DNA from 4 places in the Psychrobacillus sp. FSL K6-1415 genome. Region 1 is predicted to be linked to each of the others. Evidence: riboswitches for the same ligand, from Rfam matches in the RefSeq annotation. Region 1 holds a riboswitch; each other region holds the start of a gene.
What was found. A riboswitch is a leader RNA that binds a small molecule or an ion and turns the genes downstream of it on or off. The one in region 1 is predicted to bind lysine.
Positions count from the first base shown of each region.

Region 1 (3,218 bases):
TCAGAAGGTAAAACTTCAATTGAAGTGAAAGGATTTTTTCGTCGAATCGCACGGATAGTTTCAGCAAAAACCTCAGATCCACCATCTTTTAAATCATCTCGAGCAACTGCTGTAACAACAACATGTTTTAGATTCATAATAACAACCGAATCAGCAACTCTTTCTGGTTCTGCCAAATCCAACTCATTAGGTAGTCCGGTTTTCACTGCACAAAAACGGCATGCACGTGTACAAATAGCTCCTAAAATCATAAATGTAGCAGTTCTACGTGAACCCCAACACTCATGTATATTTGGACATTTTGCTTCCTCACATACTGTATTTAGATTATTTTCACGCATTAACTTTTTAAGACCTTTGTATTCATCATTCGTATTTAACTTGATTTTTAGCCACTCTGGTTTTCTTTGGTACTCTGTTTTCGTTGGTTTACACGATGTCATTTCATCTCGACCCCATTCTAAATAAACTAACTACACTGTTGTCAATGTAACATATTATTTAATTGCAAACAACCATACAAATAACAGAGACTTCCAATTTTAAGATTAGCTAAACTACTCTTTTACTTTTGAGACTCCATATAGAGAAAAATAAGATAAGGATGATGACTACCGTTATAAATCCAAAGATAACGGAACCAGTAAGACCTAGTACTAAATATCCAATTGCAGCAATGACTGCACTAACAATCGCATAAGGTAACTGGGTCATTACATGGTCAATTACGTTAACGCCTGCACCAGTTGCAGACATAATGGTTGTATCAGAAATAGGTGAACAATGGTCTCCAAAAACTGCACCTGCTAAAACTGCTGCTAAAACAGGTAGTAGTAATTCTGGCTCTACTACCATAATGATGCTTGCACCTATTGGCAGTAAAATCCCAAACGACCCCCATGAGGAACCAGTTGCGAAAGCCATAAATGCTGTTAAAACAAATAGTAAGAATGGGATTATCCCTACTGGAATATTATTTTCTGTAACGATTTTAGCCAAAAACTCACCAGTTCCCAGTGCATTGATTAAAAATGAAAGTGCCCAAGCAAATATTAAAATACAAATAGCCGGTAACATTGAATTAATACCAGAAATAACTGCTTTCCCTAGCAATCCAACATTCGCTTCTGGATTTTGTTTGAATTGACGAGTGTATAATAGTATTGCTAATATACTCGATACAATTCCACCTATAAATAATGAAAGTGGTACATCTGTGTTCTCAAAAATAACAAATAAGTTCATCACTTTTCCTGAAGCCTGGTACCCTGTCCAAAACATTGAAGCTAGTGTAACAGCTATTAATGATACAATCGGTAAAATTAAATCATTCACTTTTCCATAATTATTTTCCGGGAAATTACCTTGTAAATCACCTGGATTAGATTTATTTGGATCAAAAAGCACTCCTGTTTCTTTTGCACGTTTTTCATGTTTTTTCATCTCACCTAAATCATTGTCTGTCCATGCTATAAAAAATACCATTGCAAGAGCAGCAATAACATAGAAATTCATCGGGGCCATTATCAGAAATGCCTGAAGTGGTGTATAGTCTGTTACTGCATAAGTAGCGAAAATAACACCTAACTGACTTATTAGAAATGCTCCCCAGCTAGAAACTGGAGAAACTACACAAACTGGTGCTGATGTAGAGTCTATAAAATAAGCTAACTTTGCACGTGATACTCGATGAGAATCTGTAATTGGACGTGCAATCTGTCCAACAGCAAGTGCATTAAAATAATCATCTACAAAAATAATAATTCCTAAGAAGACTGTTAATAGCTTAGATCCACGATTTGTTTTAATACGTTTAACAGCCCATGCTGCAAAGGCAGTACTTCCACCAGATAAGCTGACAATGGCGGTAATTACGCCTAGCATCAATATGAAAGATAATATAAAGATATTGTACACATTTAATCCATTTTCCCAAAACGATGTGATAAAGGAATCCCAAAGAATATTTAATGAGTCAATTGGCGAAAAACTTTCTACTAATAAAGCTGCCGAAACGATTCCGGCCCCTAATGATAGCAAAACTCTCTTCGTAACAAGCACCATTACAATCGCTAGTAATGGCGGTAAAATCGAAAATATCGTATTTTCCAAAACAAATCCTCCTAAATATAAAAAGCCAACCTAATGTATATATAGGTTGGCTTTTAGTTAAAATTTTAAGCATAAATTTTATACTCTGTAGCTCTCCATTTATACTGGTGTATAAATGACAGTGTTATTTTTGTTCAAAATAACCCCAACTAGATTTGTCTCGACGATCAGCATCTAATTTCGGCATAACTTCCTTCCGTTTACAATCACAGTTGTCATTCTCCTGTAAACTACTCTTAAGTCATGCGGCCTCTACCTATTCTTATTCATTTCCACTAGTATATCAGTAAATACTATAATTTTAAGGTTTTTTATTTTTCTGGTAATGGTAATGGAACTTCTATTGATGGAGCTGCATCACCATCGCCACCTGTGTATATATAAGGAACCTGGCCTTGTACAATCCCCATTGCAACAGGTATACTCTGTTCAACTGTACTCATTTTACTTGCTAGAGGAACGATTATTTGTACATTTACTTTAATGTGAATATTGACTTCTACATACGCATTATTAATACCAAATTTTGTAATCGAAGGTACTACATTCGATTGTACATTACCGATGACGTGAAAGCGTATTGGAATTTTCGGGCCTAAATTACCGATAAGGGGAATATTCGTCGCTTGCCCCATTGGCACGAAAAATACGACTCCACCTTGATCCTCCATCGTTTGTTTATCGTACTCGATGTCATCTAAGTAAGGTAGGCTTGAAAAGTCCCCCTGCTCAGCCTGCTCCAAATGGGCCTGAACTAATTGATTTGTATCAGCCAATACACGATTAATTATTTCTGTATTAAATCGTGTAGTTACCATTGTGGTACTATCTGAAGGAACCTCTTCGATTATGTCATTTACATCGAGCGTATTGGAAATTCTTGAGTTAATCGCTTTATTGATTACCATAGATGCTATTTTATTCGTTTGAACTTCTGCATATTGTAGATAGGTAGTAGTCAACTGCTCATTAATATAATAGATGAGACCTCCAACTGATAACAAGAAAGCAGTTAAAAAAATAGCTATTTTACGCTGATTAGTAAAGAAAGCAAATCGTTTTTTTTTCTTTCTATAGAACAAAAACAATCCTCCTAATTACTACAT
Region 1 is NZ_JBBOOQ010000001.1:2,941,748-2,944,965, forward strand. Features, by position in the region: gene lipA (lipoyl synthase) at 1-443, opposite strand, end outside; gene MKY60_RS14060 (Na+/H+ antiporter NhaC family protein) at 553-2,112, opposite strand; lysine riboswitch at 2,193-2,375, opposite strand; gene yunB (sporulation protein YunB) at 2,424-3,194, opposite strand.

Region 2 (3,218 bases), 440 kb from region 1:
ACTTAAAAGAGGTAAACAGGATCCAAAACAAACACAACCTACTAATAATCCAGAGCCTGCAGAGCAGCAGAAGGATCATGTGAATAATATACTCTTAAAGAAACTAAAAGTAGCTTTACAGTTAACAACGGAAGATATGCTGGAAGTATTAGATGATGGTGGGATTATTGTATCTAAAGGTGAACTAGGTGCTATTTTAAGAAAACCAGGGCATCGTAATTATAAGGAATGCGGGGATAATTTTGCGCGCAAATTCCTTAAAGGTTTAGCGGTAAAATATAGAAATTAATAAAGAAGGGCGAATTCATAATTGAGTTCGCTCTTCCTCTTTATCTATAGACAATTGAAAATGCTATATTTTCACGGTTTGTTGCAATGTGGATAATACTTCTTGTAAAGAATTCAGCTCTTCTTTATTCAAAGGAATCATAGGTAAGCGAACACCACCTACAGGAATTCCTTTTAAATTTAATGCCGATTTTACAGGAGTTGGATTTGGTGCTGCAAATAGTGCTTTCATGATAGGTAAAAGACTGCGATGATCCTTAGCAGCTTCTTTTACATCGCCACTATTAAACTTTTCAATCATTGTTTGCATTTCGTTCCCAATAACATGTGATGCTACTGAAATAACTCCTGCTCCACCAATCGATAGTACTGGGATTGTTAACCCGTCATCACCGCTATATAGTGAAAAATTTTCAGGTGTATTTTGAATAATTTCAGTCATTGTATCTAAATTCCCGCCAGCTTCTTTAATAGCTACGATGTTGGGAATATCGGAAAGTCTTACAACGGTTTCTACTGACATATTGACAGCACTCCGACCGGGAATATTATATAACATAATCGGTAATGATGTAACTGCAGCAATTGCTTGGAAGTGTTGGTACAATCCTTCTTGTGATGGTTTACTATAATAGGGAACAACAAGCATAATACCATCGACACCTGCATCAGCTGCTTGTCTTGTTAAATCGATGGATGCTTTTGTGTTATAAGAGCCGGTGCCAGCAATTACCGGAACTCTACCATTCACAACTTCTACTGTAAATTTAAACAGTTTAACTTTTTCTACCTCTGTTAATGTCGGAGATTCTCCGGTCGTACCAGATATGACTAAACCATCTGTTCCATTGGCTATTAAATAATTTATTAAGTTCCGTGTAGCTGGAAAATCGATTTCCTCATTATGATCAAAAGGAGTCACCATAGCCGTTAATATTTGTCCAAAATTCATAACTTCTCCACATCCTCTAGTTTTATTATTAAAAATTCAGGGAGAAGGGCGGTATCAATTATGCCTCGACGTAATTACGTACAGATAATGAATTACACTAGTGAAATTCAATATCTATGACATCCGCCGGAGGTATAACTTGACGGTTGTTTAGTCAAGTTATGTAGACGCAAAAAAGCAACAACGAGGGCTCGTTGTTGCAATAGAAATAAAGTAATATTTCCGTGCGTAAGATAGCCCTCCATATAGTCTCCTATATGACAATTCAGTGTTTATTCAACAGCAGAACCAGCTTCAAGAAAAATGAGATTCTTTCAACTTCGGCAAATTCCCCTTTCCACAAATGTCAAAGGATCTCATTATCCTCTAAATGTGTACTGATGGTCTTCGCGCCTCTATCCTTACTTCAAATGTATTTGAAATAAGAGAATATTTAATTATTAAAATAATACATGTTTTTTAATACTAATGCAACAGTTTACCTGTAAAATAAATATAAAGCTATTTAAGGTCAGTATAATTAATAAGTTTCATACGTTAAAACCATACTATTCAAGAGGTGAAAAGGATGTATAAATTATTGTCTCATAATGATTTAGATGGTGTCGGATGTGGCATTTTAGCAAAGCTTGCTTTTGGTGAGCAAGTGAAGGTGCGTTATAATTCGATTTCCTCCCTTAATCGAGAGATTGAATACTTTTTAGAAAATGATGAGCCAGATACATTTTTATTTGTAACTGATTTGACTCCAAATGAAGACAATGAAAAAAGGCTTAATGATTTTTATAATGCAAAAGGGAAGGTCCAACTAATTGATCATCACAAATCTGCCTTACACTTTAATGATTATGAGTGGGGATATATTCTAGTAGAAGATCATGAAGGCAAATTAACTTCAGCTACTTCATTGTTATATGAATATCTTGTAACAAACAAATTGTTGGAACCAACTGCAGCACTCACAGAATTTGTAGAATTAGTTAGACAGTATGATACATGGGAATGGGAGAAGAATGAAAACCACCAAGCTCACTCGCTTAACTCACTATTCTATTTAATATCGATGGAAGAATTCGAAGAAAAAATATTAGAGAGACTTCGTACAAATGATCATTTTGATTTTGATGAATTTGAAAAGAAAATATTGAAAATGGAAGCAGACAAGATTGACCGTTATATTCGTCGAAAGAAAAGAGAGATTGTCCAAGCAACCATAGGGGAACATTTGGCAGGAATTGTGTATGCAGAAACTTACCATTCAGAGCTAGGCAATGAACTAGGAAAAGAATATCCACATCTCGACTATATAGCGATAGTAATTATGGGGGGGAAAAGAATTTCCCTTCGTACTATATATGATCATATTGATGTATCTGAAGTTGCTGGTCAGTTCGGCGGCGGAGGACATCAAAAAGCATCTGGATGTACCTTAACAGAAGAAGCTTATAAGTTATTTGTTTTGGACACATTCCATCTGCTACCGATACTAGAAGATGCAAAAAGAAATCAATATAATTTGAAACAATCATCATTTGGTTCATTTTATATGAATAGAAAAAATGATACGTTCATTTTGTATTCTAAAAATAATCAGGATTGGATACTTGAAAAAAATAAAGCCGAAATAGGACAAACCTTTACTAGTTTTGAAGAAGGAGAGCGATTCCTAAAAAGAAACTATGAGGCAGCTTTGGTAAGGGATGACTTGTTCGTTGATTACTTAATGAGCGAAGTGAAAAAAAGAGACAATTCATGATGACTTTTCAACTCTAAGGATTCTAATCTATTTACTTGCGCTCGTCTGCTAAATACTTGCTTTCAAGAAGCAGGTACTTGCGGAGTGCCCTTACTTACTTGCTTTTAATCTGGATTTACTTGCTCTCGAATTACTTATACTTGCGGAGTGGTAATTTAAACCAAAAATAGCTACCTCTAATAAAACCGGAAAATTGAATATAAATAGAATGATAAGGTATCA
Region 2 is NZ_JBBOOQ010000001.1:3,385,813-3,389,030, reverse strand. Features, by position in the region: gene MKY60_RS16480 (YehS family protein) at 1-289, shown strand, start outside; gene dapA (4-hydroxy-tetrahydrodipicolinate synthase) at 353-1,240, opposite strand; lysine riboswitch at 1,467-1,646, opposite strand; gene MKY60_RS16470 (DHH family phosphoesterase) at 1,809-2,996, shown strand.
Region 2: it holds a riboswitch for lysine, as region 1 does, so the genes downstream of both, dapA (4-hydroxy-tetrahydrodipicolinate synthase) here and MKY60_RS14060 (Na+/H+ antiporter NhaC family protein) in region 1, are expected to answer to the same signal.

Region 3 (3,218 bases), 1.2 Mb from region 1:
AAATTGGTTGCCTGTTGCTGGCAGTATATTTCGGATGACTTGAGGTAAAACAACACTCCACATTGTTTGGAAGTGATTCATACCAATTGCTTGTGCTGCCTCGAATTGTCCCTTATCAATCGAAATGACACCACCACGTACAATTTCTGCCATATAAGCACCCGTGTTAATCGAAACGATAAATATTGCAGCCATTGTACGGTCCATATCTATTCCAAAAGCTAGTGCAGAGCCATAGAATATTACCATTGCTTGTACAATCATTGGTGTTCCTCTGAAAAACTCAATATAAACAGAAAGAATCAGATTAACTATTTTTAATACAATACGTTTTAGTTTTCTCTCAGGCGTAGGAATTGTACGAATAACTCCTGCCAGCAAACCAATAACTGCTCCAAAAATCGTACCAATTATGGAGATTAGTAGTGTCATTCCTGCTCCACGAAGGAACATCGGCCAGTTACTTGTAATCATCGAAATAATATATTCAATGCTCATACATTTCCCTCCTTCCACATAAAAACCGACTGCAAAAAGATGCAGCCGGTATCACATCATTTTTATTCTGCAGCTGGTTGATTATTAATCGCCTTATCCATAATTTCTTGACGTTCTTCTTCCGTTATTTCCGCTAAAATTTCATTAATTTTATCTGTTAAGTCACTACCTTTTTTCAAACCTACAGCGACTGCTGTATCTTCTTCCTTTGCTTTAAATCCTTCTGTGAACTCCACCATTGCAAAGTTCTCGTTTGCAGAAGATGCGCTAATTCCTTCTGGTCTTTCAGATACATATCCATCAATAACTCCAGACTCTAATGCCACACGCATTGCCGCGAAATTATCTGACGCTGGTTGTTTTTGCACATCTTTAATTTGATCGATAACACCATAATGTGATGTATTTAATTGACCTGTAATTTTAGCACCACTAAAATCTTGAATCGAAGTAGCCCCTTCAAAAGCACCGCCTTTTTTTACTACCATAACAAAGTTGGAGGTGTAGTAGTTTTCCGAGAAGTCGATTGTTTCTTTACGCTCTTTTGTAGGTGACATTCCCGCTATGATTGCATCAATTTTGTCTGATTGCAATGATGGTACAAGACCGTCCCACTCTGTTTTGACGATAACTAGTTCTTTTCCTAATCCGTCAGCAATTCGTTTAGCAATTTCCACATCATATCCACCAGCATATTCCGCATTACCATCAATCTTCACTCCACCATTAGAGTCATCTAGTTGTGTCCAGTTAAAAGGTGCATAACCAGCTTCTAAACCAACTGTAAATGTATCTACTGCTGCTTCTTTACTATTATCAGATGAAGACCCTGAAGTTTCAGTAGCATCTGTTCCACATGCTGCTAATAATAATAACAAGCTTGCGAATATCGTTATAAATACTAATCTCTTTTTCATTTTAATTACTCCCTTTTTATCAGTGTATGTTTGTTCCTATAAAAAAAGACAACTTGTACAAAAAAAGACCTGAGATGAACTCAGGTCGCAATATGTATAGTTGCCCAAATCCTCTACTTTTCCCAAATGAGATAGCACACCATTATAAACCGGGATGTTTATAATGGACAGTCCTGCAATTATTAACTGCAGACCCAGCAAGTAATACCGAGAAATATTACTAACTTCGGCGACATTTCCTTCTCCATAGAATTATAGCTTCTCAAACTCCACTATGGACTGTTAAATATCGCGCCTCTACCTCACTATACTAAGTGAGGTCGTATTCAATTATGTTTCATAGTCTACATTAGACATACTTATCTGTCAACTGACTCTCGAAAAAACTATTTATACGTTGAGATTAATAGCTACATGATCAGATATACCAATTTTAGAGTAAAGATACTGCTAATGATTCTTCTAAAAAGATTCAAATCGATAAACATTTCCATAGTTGTTATTTACTTATCTGGCGTTCGGATAGGACTATCTAGTTTTGGATTCAATTAATTCCTATGGATAAACTTATCGGTACTATCCTTCTTGAAACAAGACAAGATTTCTACTGCATAAGAAAAATTAATTTTGGATTGTGGGCTTACGTAATCTATTCGGTAAGTTAAATCGTCAATAGGGGGATAACCAATTTTTTGAATGTAGAAGTAATTGTGGAAAATAAACTAAAAAATTATATTATGATTTACATGAAAAAAGTAATCCATTTTTTGAGTTAGCCACTCGGTATGGATTACTTTTCACTTCTGTCATTCTCGTTAAAGAAAATCGTAGGTTCAGAGTGAAAATAAGCTTAACTTCCATTCTTAAAAAGAGTTTTTTCTCTAGCAATTTATATAATCAACAGGATATCAGTTTCATCCATGTTACATGTTACTTTCTTTTTTCTATGCTATTGTTAACAACATTTGCTATATTGTGAATGGTATTTTCTAGAGCGTCTATTTTATTTTCAAATCGATGCAATAAGTAAATAGTGACTACAATGGGAAATCCAAAGTTTCCAATTAGTTGTACAATGTTTCCCTCGCCAATCATGCGTTATCCCCCTTTCTTTAATTTTTACCATTCCTTAAGCGTTGATATACCTGTTGAGTAAACCCCTTCGAATTGTATTCTAATGAGCTGACTTGTCCGAAAAGAGGAAAATCATCCATCAGTCTATTCCAAAATCACCTTGGATTTAAATTAATTGATATTTATCATATTATACTAAATATTTAGTATTTTTAGAATAACTATAAGTTGGGAAACACGCTCTACTATCTTAGATTATTAATACATATCTAATACTAATTTCTTAATTTAATGAAATTTTACTATATTTTAATAAAAATTGGATAAGTAAAAATCCTATATTCTACAACTTTCTACTACTTATTATGCTTTTCAACCAAGTATCAGTCGTTTCAAGTCGAACGATTGAAAAAGGATATTTTGTTTTTTTCAAGAATTAGTACATTACTAATTCATAAGGGGTGAAGAAAATGAGTAGTATAGGTCATATAATAAAATCGGAAAGATTAAACCAAAGTATGAAACAAACCACATTGGCCAAGGGAATCTGCTCTACATCCTACTTAAGCAAAATAGAAAATAATTTAACTATTCCAAGTGACGAAGTAATAACGTTTTTACTTAAAAAACTAAATATAGAAATAGATCAAGTATCCAGTGAAAAGGAAAATAAAGTTATTGCATCGTTATCTGAACTGTACAAAATGGGAGTATTAAAAAGGGACAAAA
Region 3 is NZ_JBBOOQ010000001.1:4,179,069-4,182,286, forward strand. Features, by position in the region: gene MKY60_RS20625 (amino acid ABC transporter permease) at 1-498, opposite strand, end outside; gene MKY60_RS20630 (transporter substrate-binding domain-containing protein) at 561-1,415, opposite strand; lysine riboswitch at 1,540-1,723, opposite strand; gene MKY60_RS20635 (YvrJ family protein) at 2,346-2,510, opposite strand; gene MKY60_RS20640 (helix-turn-helix domain-containing protein) at 2,960-3,218, shown strand, end outside.
Region 3: it holds a riboswitch for lysine, as region 1 does, so the genes downstream of both, MKY60_RS20630 (transporter substrate-binding domain-containing protein) here and MKY60_RS14060 (Na+/H+ antiporter NhaC family protein) in region 1, are expected to answer to the same signal.

Region 4 (3,218 bases), 260 kb from region 1:
CAGAGTAGAAGTCATCGATTAGAAGCGGGTTTTTTAGCTGAACAACAACAGAAGCTTACTGGTTATTTAACTGAGTGCTACGATGAAGAAGTTAAAAAGAACGGCTTAGTTACTTTACAAATAAAATGGGATTCTAAAACTAAAGGGTAACAGGATAGTCAGCTAATGACTTTTCCTGTTACCCTTTTCAATAAATAAGCGTATATAAAAGTGTCCCGTAAACACAGGGTTTATGTGGCTTGAAAGATTGAATAATACTACTGATTTCCGTTTCAACGCACTTTCATGTTTCAAAGTTAGCGTAACGATACAGAAACAGGCGGATGCTTTCCACGGGGGAGTGATGAGCTATCTCCCTCGCTTACGCGTCGTTGTGATAAAAATCAAACGGTAATAATATAGCAATAAGTCTGTCCAAAGTCTGCAGAAAACGGTAGAAACAGGTTTTGAACTTTAAGAACCAAGCATCTTTTTACCTGTTTTTTTGATTTTATTTGAGATAGTTTAATTTCAACAGTACTTTAAACTATAAATTATTGTACTGATTGATGCGTTAATGCAAGATCAAATTCGTCATGTAATGCATTAGCAGCTTCTATCATATGCTGCTGAGGTACGACAACTGATACTTTTATCTCAGATGTACTTACCATTTTCACAGGAATATTCTCTTTTCTTAATCGGTCAAACATTTGAGCAGCTACCCCTGGGTTTGATACCATCCCTGAACCAACAATAGAAACCTTAGAAAGACCTACTTCAAAATCTGCGAAAGTAAAACCAAGCTCCTGTTTATGTGTTTCTAAAACTGTAATTGTTTCAGCCAAGGATTCCTTTTTAATTGAAAAAGAAACTGCGGGTTTCACTCCATCAACTATCGACTGGACAATTATATCCACGTTAATATGATTTGCAGCTAAAGTAGTAAAAATAGAAGCTAAAGATCCGTTAAATGGCACCTCGTATTCTATAGTTAATCGAACGATATCGGATTCAAACGCTACCCCACGAACTACTAAATTATTTTCCACATCTACTTCCTCCTTCAAAATCGTTCCTTCTCCATCTTTATAACTTGGGCGAACTCGTAATGGAACCTTGTAGTTTTTAGCGAATTCAACCGCACGTGGATGCAATACCCCTGCACCTAAATTAGCTAGTTCTAGCATTTCGTCATATTCAAGTTGTTCCAACCTTCGAGCCTTCTCGATATAGCGCGGATCTGATGTATAAATACCATCAACATCCGTATAAATATCGCAAATTTCTGCTTTGATAGAAGCAGCAATAGCTACAGCAGTTGTATCAGATCCGCCTCTGCCAAGGGTTGTAATCTCTCCTTCTTCTGATATCCCCTGAAAACCTGCTACAATAACCACTTTATTTGAATCAAGTAAACTATCAATTTTAGCGGGATCCAGTTTCAGTATTTTTGCATTTCTATGTATATCATCTGTTATGAGACCAGCTTGAGCACCAGTCAGAGAAATGGCATCTATCCCAATTGCATTTAACCTAATAGAAAGTAAAGCCATCGTAACTTGCTCCCCATTGGATAAGAGCATGTCCATTTCACGTTTTGATGGTGATTCTGCTAATCCAAAAGCAAGGTTTGATAATTCATCCGTTGTTTTACCCATTGCAGATACTACAACAACAATATCATGTCCTTTATCTTTCTCACGTTTCACTCGAGTAGCAACATTTTCAATTTTTTCAGTTGATTCAACTGAAGTACCGCCAAATTTCATTACAATTTTAGTCATGAACATCCGCTCCCTAATTAATCTGTAAGGATTAAAAAATGCTTTCCACATATTGTGAAAAGCATTGTCTCATACACGGTCCAAAAAATCTGCCCATGTGAGATAGCCCTCCAGAATATAAATTCTGACAATTCTACATCTATTAAATGCAGAACCAACAATAGAATAGGAAAAGCTAATCTATGTTTCGGCGAAAAACCCTTTCCACAGCCATTCTAGGAACTTCCCTTCCTCCTGCTGCGTACTGATGTCTAATCGCACCTCTATCTTCACTTAAAATACAGTGAAATATTCAATTACGCCTCGGTGTAAATGCGTCCAGACTTTGAATTGCGTTTACGCATTAACTCCTTCAAAATCTATGACATCCACCAGAAGCTTAACTTGAATCAGCAATTTTTAACCACGTATTTGCGTCGTTTTTGTGTTGAGTCAAGTTAAATTGTTTCAACCATAACACATGATTATTCAGAAGACAATATATTTTTCTGAAAATGATTAACCATGATCTCTGCTTGCTTACTAGGAAGACCCGCTTCCATAAACTCTTCTTTACTAGCAGCTTGTATTTTCTTTAAGGAACCAAAATGCTTTAATAATAACTTTTTCCGTTGAGGTCCGATTCCTTCTATACCATCGAGCGATGATGCAATAGTATGCTTCCCTCTTTGTTGCCTATGGAATGTTATAGCAAAACGATGGACTTCATCTTGAATACGTTGTAGCAAATAAAAACCTTCACTCGTCCGCTTCATCGGTATTAGTTCCAAAGGGTCTCCATATATAAGCTGAGAAGTTTGATGCTTGCCATCCTTTGCAAGACCTGCAATTGGAATATCTAACCCCAATTCATCCTCTATAATTTCTCGTGCAGCTTCAATTTGCCCTTTTCCTCCATCAATAATAATTAAATCAGGCAGTGGCAAGTTTTCCTTAAGTACACGAGTATATCTTCTACGTACAACTTCGCGCATTGCTCCGTAATCATCATGCTTAGCTGCGGTTTTAGTTTTATACTTACGATAATCTTTTTTGCTGGCTCTACCATCAATAAAAACAACCATTGCAGATACCGCATCAGTCCCATGAATATGAGAGTTATCAAAAGCTTCAATTCGCATTGGAGGTGCAATATTCATCGAATCACCAAGCTGCTCTATCGCGCCTATCGTCCGTTCTTCTTGTCTTTCGATTAAATGAAATTTCTCCGTCAGTGCAATTTTAGCATTTTTTTCTGCCAATTCGACCAGATTTTTCTTCGTCCCTCTTTGTGGTACGAAAATCTTCATTTCTAACAGTTTTGAAGACAAGTCAATATCCGTACTCATAGGAACATAAATTTCTTTTGGTTTAATATGTTCTGACTTCGCATAAAATTGACCTAAAAATGTTATAAACTCCTCCTCTGGATCTCGGAAGATTGGAAATAAAGAAACATCTCTTTCAATAAGC
Region 4 is NZ_JBBOOQ010000001.1:2,685,958-2,689,175, forward strand. Features, by position in the region: gene MKY60_RS12735 (YslB family protein) at 1-150, shown strand, start outside; gene MKY60_RS12740 (aspartate kinase) at 534-1,766, opposite strand; lysine riboswitch at 1,862-2,040, opposite strand; gene uvrC (excinuclease ABC subunit UvrC) at 2,231-3,218, opposite strand, start outside.
Region 4: it holds a riboswitch for lysine, as region 1 does, so the genes downstream of both, MKY60_RS12740 (aspartate kinase) here and MKY60_RS14060 (Na+/H+ antiporter NhaC family protein) in region 1, are expected to answer to the same signal.